3 regions of the Pseudomonas sp. ZT5P21 genome follow, and region 1 is predicted to be linked to each of the others. Evidence: predicted binding sites of a transcription regulator. Region 1 holds the regulator's gene; each other region holds the start of a gene.
The links. The regulator FliA, encoded in region 1, starts transcription of late flagellar genes. The targets are predictions, from matches to a motif close to CTAAAGTTTNNNNNNNNNNNGCCGNTAA.
Positions count from the first base shown of each region.

Region 1 (4,145 bases):
TACTTCGGTGACCAATTGGGTCACCCGCTTGATCACCTGACCGGTGAGGTCCTGGTAATCCTGGGCGAGCAAAATGTCATTGAGGTTGCTCGACACCGCGCGATTGTCCGTGCTGCTGCGTGCCAGGAAACCGTCGACACGCCGTGCCAGCTCGCGGAACTCTTCAGCCCCGACTTCGCGACGCATGAAGCGTCCCCAGTCCGTGCTCAGCGCCTGCGCTTCATCGCTCAGGCTGTTGACCAGCGGCGTGGAGTTTTCGACCAGATCCATGGTGCGGTTGGCGGCAGCCTCGGTCAGCTTCACAACGTAACCCAGACGCTCGGTGGCATCCGTGATTTGGGACACTTCCTCGGCTTGCGGCATGTGCGGGTCAATCTGGAAATTGACGATCGCGCTGTGCAGCTCGCGAGTGAGCTTGCCCACTTCCTGATACAGGCCGCGGTCACGGGTCTGATTGAGCTCATGGATCAGTTGCACAGCGTCGCCGAACTTGCCTTTTTCAAGGCTTTCGACCAGCTCGACCGCGTGTTTTTTCAGGGTCGATTCAAAATCGCCCTGTGAAGATTCGTTATGGTCCATAGCTCCCCCGTGGCGCAGTTTCTCAACCGATGCGTTCGAAAATCTTCTCGATTTTTTCTTTCAACGCCTGGGCCGTGAAGGGCTTGACCACATAGCCGTTAACACCGGCCTGGGCCGCTTCGATGATCTGCTCGCGCTTGGCTTCAGCGGTCACCATCAGCACCGGCAGGTGCTTGAGCTTTTCATCGGCGCGCACGTGACGCAGCAGATCGATACCGGTCATGCCAGGCATGTTCCAGTCCGTTACCAGAAAGTCGATGCTTCCGCTGTTGAGAACCGGAATGGCAGTGGTGCCATCGTCAGCCTCGACCGTGTTGGTGAACCCAAGGTCACGCAACAGGTTTTTTATGATCCGCCGCATCGTTGAGAAGTCATCAACGATGAGGATTTTCATGTTCTTGTCCAATTCGACCTCCAAGCAGTCTTAAACGCGCCCAGCACCTGGACGCGCCATTTCAATCAATCCGGCAAAGCACTCGATGACTGTCTGGAGCACAACAGATCGAAACCGGCGCAGTTAAACACCACACCAGCCACGTTCGCAGTGTCCCCACACTGCCTTCAGCGCGCTCGCCACTCCCCCAAACGCCCCCGCAAACGGGCCGCGCACTGGCTGTGTAACTGGCTGACCCGAGATTCGCTGACCCCCAGGACTTCACCGATTTCCTTGAGATTCAACTCTTCGTCGTAGTACAGCGCCAACACCAGTCGCTCACGCTCCGGCAAATTGGCAATCGCGTCCGCCAGCGCCGCCTGGAAGCGTTCATCTTCCAGATCGCGTGACGGCTCGAGATGAGCACTCGCGCCATCCTCGTGCAGCCCTTCGTGTTCGCCGTCCTGCAAGAGATCGTCGAAACTGAATAACCGGCTGCCCAAGGTGTCGTTCAAAATCCCGTAGTAATCGTCGAGACTCAATTGGAGTTCGGCCGCAACTTCGTGATCTTTAGCGTCACGGCCGGTTTTAGCTTCAATCGAGCGAATTGCGTCGCTGACCATGCGGGTATTGCGGTGGACCGAACGTGGCGCCCAGTCTCCCTTGCGGACTTCATCGAGCATGGCGCCGCGGATTCGTATGCCCGCGTACGTCTCGAAACTCGCGCCTTTGCTGGCGTCGTATTTGGTCGACACTTCAAGCAGGCCGATCATGCCGGCCTGGATCAGGTCTTCGACCTGGACACTGGCGGGCAATCGCGCCAACAAGTGGTAAGCAATGCGTTTGACCAGTGGCGCGTAACGCTCGATCAGCTCGTACTGCGCGTCACGTGCCGATTTCTTGTAAAGGTTGTAACCGCTGGCTGTCATAGCACGGGTCCTGCCGTTTGTTGCACGAGGCGCTCGACGAAAAACTCCAGGTGCCCGCGCGGGTTGGCGGGCAGCGGCCAGGTATCGACCTTTTGCGCGATGGCCTTGAAGGCCAGGGAGCACTTGGAACGCGGAAAAGCTTCATAGACCGCACGCTGCTTCTGAACGGCCTTGCGCACGCTTTCGTCGTACGGCACCGCACCGACGTATTGTAAGGCGACGTCGAGGAAGCGATCCGTGACCTTGGTCAACTTGGCGAACAGGTTGCGACCTTCCTGCGGGCTCTGGGCCATATTGGCCAGGACCCGGAAGCGGTTCATGCCGTAGTCGCGGTTCAGCAGCTTGATCAGTGCATAGGCGTCGGTGATCGAGGTCGGCTCGTCGCAGACCACCAGCAAGACTTCTTGCGCGGCGCGAACGAAACTGACTACAGAGTCACCAATACCCGCGGCGGTGTCGATCACCAGGACGTCGAGGTTGTCGCCAATATCGCTGAACGCCTGGATTAAGCCAGCGTGCTGCGCCGGGCTCAGATGCACCATGCTCTGAGTGCCGGATGCGGCCGGGACGATGCGGATGCCGCCGGGGCCTTGCAACAACACGTCGCGCAGCTCACAGCGGCCTTCGATCACGTCGGCCAGGGTGCGTTTGGGTGTCAGTCCCAGCAGGACGTCGACATTCGCCAGCCCCAGATCAGCGTCCAGCAGCATGACGCGCCGGCCGAGCTCAGCTAGAGCCAGGGACAAGTTCACTGACACGTTAGTCTTCCCGACGCCACCTTTGCCGCCGGTCACCGCGATCACCTGTACGGGATGCATGCTGCCCATGTTATTTCTTTACCTTGTCTTGCATAGACGGAGGCCACATTACTGGCTGCGCGTTCACAAACGGAACAATGCATGGCAGACCATCGATGTAGGTACAAAAACTGTTCATTAATACCTCAGCCGACCTGCTTGGTCGGGCTGTGGTAAATATCAGCGAACATGTCAGCCATGGCTTCTTCGCTGGGTTCTTCCTGCATTTGCACGCTGACGGCGCGGCTGACCAATTGATGACGCCGCGGCAGATGCAAATCATCCGGAATCCGCGGCCCATCGGTCAGGTAAGCCACCGGTAACTCATGACTGATTGCCAGGCTCAACACCTCGCCCAAGCTTGCTGTTTCATCCAGTTTAGTCAGGATGCAGCCAGCGAGCCCGCAGCGCTTGTAACTGTGATAAGCGGCGGTTAGAACCTGTTTCTGGCTGGTGGTTGCCAGAACCAGATAATTTTTTGATTTGATGCCACGACCGGCCAGGCTCTCGAGCTGCATGCGCAGTGCCGGATCGCTGGCCTGAAGGCCCGCCGTATCGATCAGCACCACACGCTTGCGCAGCAAAGGCTCCAGCGCCTGCACCAGAGACTGGCCCGGGTCGACGTGCGTTACCGACACGTTGAGGATCCGACCCAGGGTCTTGAGTTGTTCCTGAGCACCGATGCGGTAGCTGTCCATGCTCACCAGCGCGATGTTCTGCGCGCCGTACTTGAGCACGTAACGGGCCGCGAGTTTGGCCAGAGTGGTGGTCTTGCCCATGCCGGCAGGACCGACCATGGCAATCACACCGCCCTCTTCCAGCGGCTCGACTTCCGGTGTGGCAATCATCCGCGCCAGGTGCGCCAACAACATGCGCCAGGCCTGGCGAGGTTCTTCAATGTCGGTAATCATCGCCAGCAGGTCGCGGGACAACGGGCCGGATAAACCGATCCGTTGCAGGCGGCGCCACAGGTTGGCCTGGGCCGGACGACTGCCTTGCAACTGGTTCCAGGCCAGCGAACCGAGTTGCACTTCCATCAGTTCGCGCAGGCTGTTGAGTTCGAAACGCATCGAGTCGAACGCCCGCGGATCGACACCGGCGGAGACTGGCGCAGGGGCCGGCGCTGCACGGCGGGGTTCGGTGTAAGTCGGTTCGATCAGCGGCTCGGCGGCGGTCAACGGCAGGCCGGCGAACAACTGGCGATTGGTGGCTTTGTCGCTCTCGCCCTCGCTACGCAGGCTCAGTTCGGCCTGGGCGGTCACGATCCGCGACTGGGTCTTGCGCAGCTCGTCCTCGAGTTCCATGTTCGGAACACGCGGGGCCAGCGCCGACAGTTTGTAATCCAGGGCAGCCGTCAGCTCCACACCACCGGCGATCCGGCGGTTGCCAATGATGGCGGCATCGGCGCCCAGCTCATCACGAACCAGCTTCATGGCCTGACGCATATCGGCGGCGAAAAAACGCTTA
Region 1 covers NZ_CM142705.1:4,199,715-4,203,859, forward strand. Annotated here, with positions in the region: gene ACYZT9_RS19470 (protein phosphatase CheZ) at 1-579, opposite strand, end outside; gene ACYZT9_RS19475 (chemotaxis response regulator CheY) at 602-973, opposite strand; gene fliA (RNA polymerase sigma factor FliA) at 1,141-1,881, opposite strand; gene fleN (flagellar synthesis regulator FleN) at 1,878-2,708, opposite strand; gene flhF (flagellar biosynthesis protein FlhF) at 2,825-4,145, opposite strand, start outside.

Region 2 (4,145 bases), 2.1 Mb from region 1:
GTCGAATGTTTTGGGCCAGTGCCGTATTGGGACAGACCATAGATCGAGCGCCACAAACCCTGTGGGAGCGGGCTTGCCCGCTCCCACAGGTTAGATGGCGCTAGCTAGATCCTGAACTGTCCGACCAAACTGCCCAAACGCCGACCAAGATCCGCCAGGCTGCGGGACGTCTGGGCGCCGAGTTGGGTTTCGTCGGCCACGTTGTCCACGGCCACCGCGATCTGGTGCACGCTGCGGTTGATTTCTTCGGCCACGGCGGTCTGCTCTTCGGCGGCACTGGCGATCTGCGCGTTCATCGAATTGATGGTGCCGATCAGCTGGGCCATGGTGTCGAGCGAGGCACCCGCTTCATTGGCTTGGGCCGAGGTGCCGTCGCCGGCCTCGCTGGAACGGCGCATCGCTTCCACCGCTGATTGAGTGCCGGCCTGCAAGCGATCGATCATGCCCTGAATTTCCTGGGTGCTGATTTGCGTGCGACTCGCCAGCGCCCGCACCTCGTCGGCCACCACCGCAAAACCGCGACCGGCCTCCCCGGCACGGGCCGCTTCGATCGCAGCGTTGAGCGCCAACAGGTTGGTCTGCTCGGCAATCGAACGAATCACCCCGAGCACGCTGACAATCGATGACACGTCCTTTTGCAGGCTGTCGAGGGACACGCCGCTGCTGCGAATATCGTCCACCAACGCATGAATCTTCACGATGCTGCCCGCCACCACACGCTTGGCGGCCTGGCCTTCTTCGTCAGTTTGCTGAGCGGCGACGGCGGCGTTTTGCGCACTTTTGGCCACTTCTTGCGCGGCAGCCGACATCTGGTTGATCGCCGTGGCGACCTGATCGGTCTCGTGACGCTGACGCTCCATTGCTTGATCAGAGCGCTGGGCCTGATCGGACACCTGATTCACCAGCCCGGTCAGCTGCGACGTCATTTCAGTGATCTGACGCACCAGACCGTGGATCTTGTCGACAAAACGGTTGAACGAACCCGCGAGCTGGCCGAGCTCGTCCTGGCTGGTGATGGTCAGGCGCCGCGTCAGGTCGCCCTCGCCCGCCGCGATGTCATCGAGGTTGGCTTTCATCAGGTTCAGCGGACGCAGGATGGTGTTGGCCAGCAGCATGCCGGCGACGGCGATCAGCAACAGCACCACCACGGCGATGCCGATGATGCTCAGCAACACGCCTTCCATGCGCTCCTGAACCTTGGCCTCGACCACCGCCACTTGCGCCTCGATACCGTCGAGGTTGACCGAGGTGCCGACGGCCATGTCCCACTTCGGCAGGTATTCGGTGTAGCCGAGTTTCGGCACCAGCACCTGAGTGTTGCCGGGCAATGTCGAGCTGTAGTGCAGGTAATGAGTGCCGTCCTTGGCGACTTTCACCAAATCTCGGTTGACGTAGACGCCGTTCGGATCACGGTTGTCCTTAAAACTCTGGCCCACGCCTTCGGGGCTGCTGGCCTTGAACAGGCGCACGGTGTTGGAGTCGTAGCCGAAGAAGTAGCCATCCTTGCCGTAGCTGATGCTCGACAGCAATTTGATCGCCTGCGCTCGCGCTGCGTTATCACCCGGGGCAGCTGCATCGTAGAGCGGTTTGATCGCCGTCATGGCCACGGCCACATAACTTTGCAGGGTGGCCTTGGCATCGCTGAGCAGGCGCTGACGGGTGTCCTCGACTTCCTTGCGGGCTTGTTCCTGCAGTACGAACACCGTGGTCAGGCTTATGACCAGCGCAAAGAGCAGCACCGGGAGGACGGCAAGGGACAGGACTTTAGCCTTCAGGCTCATGCGCATGACAGGTTCACTCTTTTTTTATTTTATTGGCGTGGTTAAAGGTTTTAACGGCACGCGAAACCAAAAGTTGAGCCAGCTTCACACTGAGACCCTGTGGGAGCGAGCTTGCTCGCGATGACGGCGGTAAATTCAGAATTGATGTGACTGACAGACCGCTATCGCGAGCAAGCTCGCTCCCACAGGGGGGCCGTGTTTAGAGCACCATCGCGGCCACCCAGCCGAACGCCAGCAACGGCAGGTTGTAATGCAGGAATGTCGGAACCACGGTGTCCCAGATATGGTGATGCTGGCCGTCGATGTTCAGGCCGGAGGTCGGGCCCAGCGTCGAGTCCGAGGCCGGCGAACCGGCGTCGCCCAACGCACCGGCAGTGCCGACGATGCACACGATGGCGATCGGGCTGAAACCCAGCTGCACACACAACGGTACGAAAATCGCTGCCAGAATCGGAACGGTGGAAAACGACGAGCCGATGCCCATGGTCACCAGCAGACCGACCAGCAACATCAACAACGCGCCGATGGCTTTGCTGTGACCGATCCACGACGCCGACGCTTCAACCAGGGTTTGCACCTGGCCGGTGGCTTTTATCACCTCGGCAAACCCCGAGGCAGCGATCATGATGAAGCCGATCATCGCCATCATCTTCATGCCTTCGGTGAACAGATCGTCGGTGTCGCGCCACTTCACGATGCCCGACACCGAGAAGATCAGAAACCCCACCAGTGCGCCGATGATCATCGAGTCCAGCAGCAGCTGGATAATGAACGCCGCCGCGATGGCCACACCCGCGACCATCAGGCTCAGCGGGTTGTACTGCACCGCGACCTGCTCGACCTGCTCGATCTTTGCCAGGTCATAGACGCGCTTCTTGCGGTAACTGACAAAGGCTGCCGCCAGACCCACCACCATGCCCAACGCCGGAATGCCCATGGCATGGGTGACGTTGATACCGCTGATATCAACGCCGCTGCGGGCCACGTTGGCCAGCAGAATTTCATTCAGGAAGATATTGCCAAAACCCACCGGCAGGAACATGTACGGCGTGATCAGACCGAAGGTCATGACGCAGGCAATCAGGCGCCGGTCCAGTTGCAGCTTGGTCAGCACATACAACAATGGCGGCACCAGCAGCGGAATAAACGCGATATGTATCGGTAGAATATTCTGGGAAGCGATGGCCACTCCTCCCAGCAAACCGATTAACAGCCACTTGACCGAGCCACCACCGCTGGCGTGCTGGCGATCGACCATGGCCAGGGCCTTGTCCGCCAGCGCATGGGCCAGTCCGGACTTGGCAATCGCCACCGCGAAGGCGCCGAGCAAAGCATAAGACAACGCCACCGTCGCCCCGTCGCCGAGGCCGCTGTTGAACGCTTTCAGGGTGGCGTCGATGCCCAGACCACCGGTCAGGCCACCCACCAGCGCGCCGATAATCAGCGCGATCACAACGTGCACGCGGGACAGGCTGAGCACCAGCATGACGCCGACCGCGGCAATTACAGCATTAATCATCGTTACCTCAAGGCAAGCGAAATGAGCCCGGCCGGCAGTCTGCGAAGAGCCGCCAGCGGATCAAGGAATGGGTTTTATTAGAGGGCGCGCACTTTGAAGCAAGCGCGCGCAGGCTGCAAGCCTCAAGAAAGTCGTTCGTGCGCCGTTATAGTGCAAAGTCTAAGATATTTATCGAATAAGGACGTCTCCATGTCGCTCAGACAACTTTCCATTCAATGGAAAATCACCCTGCTGGCCGGGCTGTGCCTGGCGGGTATCGTGACCTTGCTGGTAGGTCTTTCGCTGTACCGCATGGAGCACAGCTCCGAGCTGGTGAAAGCGTCGAGCATGGAGATGCTCACGGAAGCCGCTCAGGCCCGGATCGAATCTCAAGGCGAAAATCAGGCTCTGAACATTCGCCAGCAGTTCATGGACGCCTATCAATATGGCCACGGCTTTTCGCGTCAGGTCTTATTCCTGCGTGACCAGGCCGAAAAGCGCTTTCTCGATGCCTTCGACCTGCGCGAAGACCTGACCCGTCAGGTCAAATCCGCGCTGCAAGCCAACCCGGAGTTGCTCGGCCTGTCCCTGGTGTTCGAACCCAATGCGCTGGACGGCAAGGACGACCTGTTCGCCGGCCAGGCGGAGCTGGGCAGTAACGATAAGGGCCGTTTCGCGCTCTACTGGTCGCAGGCGACGCCGGGCGAGTTGACGTCCATGGCGCTGCCCGAAACTGACTTGGCCGACACCCGCGCCGGCCCCAGTGGCGAACCTGCCAATGCCTGGTTCACCTGCCCGCGCACTTCGCTCAAGCCCTGCGTGATCGAACCCTACTTCTATGTGATCGACGGCCAAAACGTGCTGAT
Region 2 covers NZ_CM142705.1:2,091,329-2,095,473, reverse strand. Annotated here, with positions in the region: gene ACYZT9_RS09585 (LysR family transcriptional regulator) at 1-42, shown strand, start outside; gene ACYZT9_RS09580 (methyl-accepting chemotaxis protein) at 105-1,787, opposite strand; gene ACYZT9_RS09575 (Na+/H+ antiporter family protein) at 1,981-3,297, opposite strand; partial or broken gene ACYZT9_RS09570 (methyl-accepting chemotaxis protein) at 3,490-4,145, shown strand, end outside.
Region 2: ACYZT9_RS09580 (methyl-accepting chemotaxis protein) is a predicted target of FliA. The motif match lies at 1,832-1,859, and genes of this name have one in related genera.

Region 3 (4,145 bases), 1.6 Mb from region 1:
GCCAGTCCGGACTTTCTCCATGGCCGGCAGATCAATCATCCCGAGGACCTTAGGGACTTGCCGGTGCTCGGCGCACTTGAAGCCGACCGCATGGTGCATATCCGCATGCTCGATCAACAGGGTAAAAGTCATGAGCTCACGCTCGAAGCCCGGCTGGGCATCGACGACTTCATCGTGCGCAGAGCCTGCGCCCTCGCCGGCCAGGGCTTTACCATGCTGCCGATGATGTACTGCGAAGAGGAACTGGAAAGCGGCGCGCTGGTGCAATTGCTGCAGGATTGGTCATTGCCTGGCGGCTGGCTGCAAGCGGTCTACCCTCACCGGCGCGGGGTGATGCCGGCCGTACGCGCCTGGCTCGACCACTTGATCGAATCATTCAATGCCTGTGGGGACCGACTGATATGAAGGCTGGACGCATGAGCGAAGAGGACGTCGCACAGTTCTGCATTTCGCTGCCGGGTGCGCGGGAAGACTACAAGTGGGGTGGCGTGCGGGTGTTTTCGATTGCCGGGAACAAGATGTTCGCCCTGCAGAACCTGCGGGGCGAATCCCTTGCCTTCAAGGTCGACAAGGACCTGTTTCTGGGCCATTGCGACCGTCCGGGCATTCATCCAGCGCCGTATCTGGCGCGGGCCCAGTGGATCATCATGCAAACGCCCTACCCGCTGGGCGCTGAAGAACTGCAAGCCCTGTTGCAACGGTCCCATCAACTGGTGGTTAGCAAACTGCCCAAGCGCACGCAGATCGGATTGCTGCTTTAAAACAGTGCCAGCAGGTTTGCACCCAGAAACAGTTGATCGATCCAGAAAACCTGGTGCAACAACACGATCATCCAGAACAGCAGCTGAAACGACACCTTGCGCGTCTTGTGCCGGAACACTTGCTGGGCCAGCAAGGCGCCCGGCCAGCCACCGGCAAGTTCCACCGCATGCAACACGTTGTGGGGCGTACGCCAGCTATCGGTGCGGGCCTTGCGCTTGTCGCTCCAATAAAGGAAGAACGACAACACGCTGACGATGCCGTAAGCCGCCAAGGGAATCAGCGAAACCCCTCGCAACCAGAACGACAACGAACCCATCAGCGGCAGCGCGCACACGGCCGCAAACACCAGCGATTTCAGTCGTGGGTTCTGGAACTGCCCTGCAGACTGGCGTCCGGATGGGTTGCGTGCGCGGGTCTCATTCATGCCTTGGCCGCGGTCCAGTCGATCCAGCCAAACTGCCACGTGGCCAGAATCACCAGACCAAACGCGATGCGGTACCAGGCAAACGCCGCGTAGCTGTGGCTGGCAATGAATATGAGCAAGCCTCTAACGGCAATCATCGCAAAGATGAACGCAGTGACGAATCCGATCGCGAACACCGGAAAATCAGCCGGCACGAACAGGTCGCGATATTTGTAGCCCGAGTACACCGCCGCACCGACCATGGTTGGCATCGCCAGAAAAAACGAAAACTCGGTGGCCGTCTTGCGCGACAGCCCGAACAGCAAGCCGCCGATGATCGTCGAGCCGGAACGTGAAGTGCCCGGAATCATCGCCAGGCATTGGGCCAAGCCGACTTTCAGCGCGTCTTTCCAGGTCATCTCGTCAACACTTGACGCATGCACCTCATGCTGGCGACGTTCAGCCCACAACATCACCACGCCACCCACCACCAGCGCCGTGGCGACGGTGATCGGATTAAACAAATAGTGGTGAATCAGGTCGGCGAATATAACCCCCAAAACGACCGCTGGCAGAAAGGCAATCAGCAGGTTGGCAGTAAAGCGTCGAGCGCCGGGCTGCGTCGGCAAGCCGACGACCACGTCGAAAATCTTGCAGCGAAACTCCCACACCACCGCCAGTATCGCACCGAGCTGGATAATGATGTTGAATGCCATTGCCCGTTCACCACCGAAATTGAGCAAGTCGGCCACGATGATCTGGTGTCCGGTACTGGAAATGGGCAGGAACTCAGTCAACCCTTCTACAACCCCAAGTATCAATGCCTGCAAGGCAGTCCAAAGATCCATCAATCCCCCAAGAAGCGATGCGCCACCGCATGCCCGTTAATATTTATGCAAATTCGTTGACTACGATCAGCGCAGCTGAGATGCCGCGCGCACAGAATCCGGACGAAACCGTAAAAATTCCGTGAACGTTCAACTTGGATTCAGGTTTTTCCGCGCGGGGCCGAAATCCTATCAGACAAGCCCGATTAACGCTGCCACGTAATAGGACTTGGGTCGGATATGCCCGATCGGCAAAGTGTGGTTGGATGCTGGCGATGATTTTTTACAAGAACAAGAAACCGGAGTGACAGCGTTATGAACAGCTTGCGCAATATGTCGATCAGCCGCCGCTTATGGCTCATCTTGATCGTGGCCGTCCTGATGCTTTTGACGCTGGGCGTGTTGATGCTCAAGCAGATTCACGAAGACCTTTATCACGCCAAGGCACAGAAAACCCAGCATGTGGTGCAGACCGCCAGCGGCATTCTGAACTATTACCACAACCTGGAAACGGCCGGCACGCTCACGCGCGAGGCCGCGCAGAAACAGGCGCTGACTGCCGTTCGCGGCCTGCGCTATGACCAGAACGACTACTTCTGGATCAACGACCTGACGCCGGTGATGATCATGCACCCGGCCAACCCGAAACTCGATGGCCAGAACCTCTCGGCGATCCGCGACCCGGACGGGTTTGCGGTGTTCAATGAAATGGTCGCGCTCGCCAAAGCCAAAGGCGCCGGCCCGATCGACTATCGCTGGCCGAAACCGGGCGCCAGCGATCCGGTTGAAAAAACCTCTTACGTCAAACTGTTCGAACCCTGGGGCTGGGTGATCGGCTCGGGCGTGTACATCGATGACATGCAGGCGGAGTTCGTCGCCCAGGTCTGGAAAGCTTCACTCGTCGGGCTAGTGATTGCTTCCATCATGGCGCTGCTGGTGATCATGATTGCCCGCAGCATTGTGCGCCCACTCCAGGAAACCGTGAACGCCATGGCCAACATTGCCAGCGGCGAAAGCGACCTGACACGCAGCCTCGATACCCAGGGTCAGGATGAAGTGACGCAACTCGCCCGCCACTTCAATGCCTTTACCGCCAAACTGCGATTGGTGATCGGTCAATTGCAGGTGTCCGCCAGCGCTCTGGGCCAGTCGTCCAGCGAGCTGGGCAACGACGCCGCCCAGGCCCAGCAGCGCAGTCAGCAGCAATCCCAGCAGATGGAGCTGGTGGCTACGGCCATCAATGAAGTGACGTACGGCGTGCAGGATGTCGCGAAGAACGCCGAGCAGGCGGCGAGCGAAATGCGCGATGCCGAATCCCAGGCGCAGCAGGGCCAGGTCAACATCGACAGCAGCCTGCAACAGATCGACAAGTTGTCTGGCACCATTGATCAGGCCGTGGAAGTCATCCGCACCCTGGCCACCGAGAGCACACAGATCGGCAGCGTACTGGAAGTGATCCGCTCCATCGCCGAGCAAACCAACCTGCTCGCCCTCAACGCCGCCATCGAGGCCGCCCGTGCCGGCGAGCAAGGTCGCGGATTTGCCGTCGTGGCGGATGAGGTTCGCCTGTTGGCCCAGCGCACCCAGAAGTCCACCGCCGAGATCCAGTCGATGATCGAGCGCCTGCAGAGCCACTCCGAAGCGGCGGTCAAGGTCATTGGCGACAGCAGTCGCGCGTCCCAACTGACCATCGAACAGGCCGGCCTCGCTGGCGCGAGCCTGAATGCCATTGGCCAGGCGCTGCGCAACCTCAACGGCCTGAACGCCTCTATCGCCAGTGCCACCCTGCAACAGACCCACGTGGTCGAGGACATCAACCAGAACGTCACCCAGGCCGCTGGTTTGTCCCACAGCACGGCGCTGGCGGCGCAACAGTCGAGCGTGGCCAGCGTCCGGCTCAAGGAATTGAGCGAACAGTTGAGCGGGTTGCTCAAGCAGTTTCGGGTGTAACAAGAAACGCTAAAGCCCTGTGGCGAGCGAGCTTGCTCGCGCTGGGGTGCGAAGCAGCCGCAAGATTTTGGGGCCGCTACGCGCCCCAGCGCGAGCAAGCTCGCTCGCCACAGAAGCCTCATGAGTACAATCTCGGTACAATCGGCCCCTACTTCGTCTTCCCCAAGGAACCTCCATGTCCGGGCTTGAACTGTTTGCCGCTG
Region 3 covers NZ_CM142705.1:2,642,015-2,646,159, reverse strand. Annotated here, with positions in the region: gene ACYZT9_RS12450 (LysR substrate-binding domain-containing protein) at 1-405, shown strand, start outside; gene ACYZT9_RS12445 (MmcQ/YjbR family DNA-binding protein) at 402-761, shown strand; gene ACYZT9_RS12440 (DUF1294 domain-containing protein) at 758-1,186, opposite strand; gene ACYZT9_RS12435 (undecaprenyl-diphosphate phosphatase) at 1,183-2,013, opposite strand; gene ACYZT9_RS12430 (methyl-accepting chemotaxis protein) at 2,308-3,942, shown strand; gene pnuC (nicotinamide riboside transporter PnuC) at 4,118-4,145, shown strand, end outside.
Region 3: ACYZT9_RS12430 (methyl-accepting chemotaxis protein) is a predicted target of FliA. The motif match lies at 2,153-2,180, and genes of this name have one in related genera.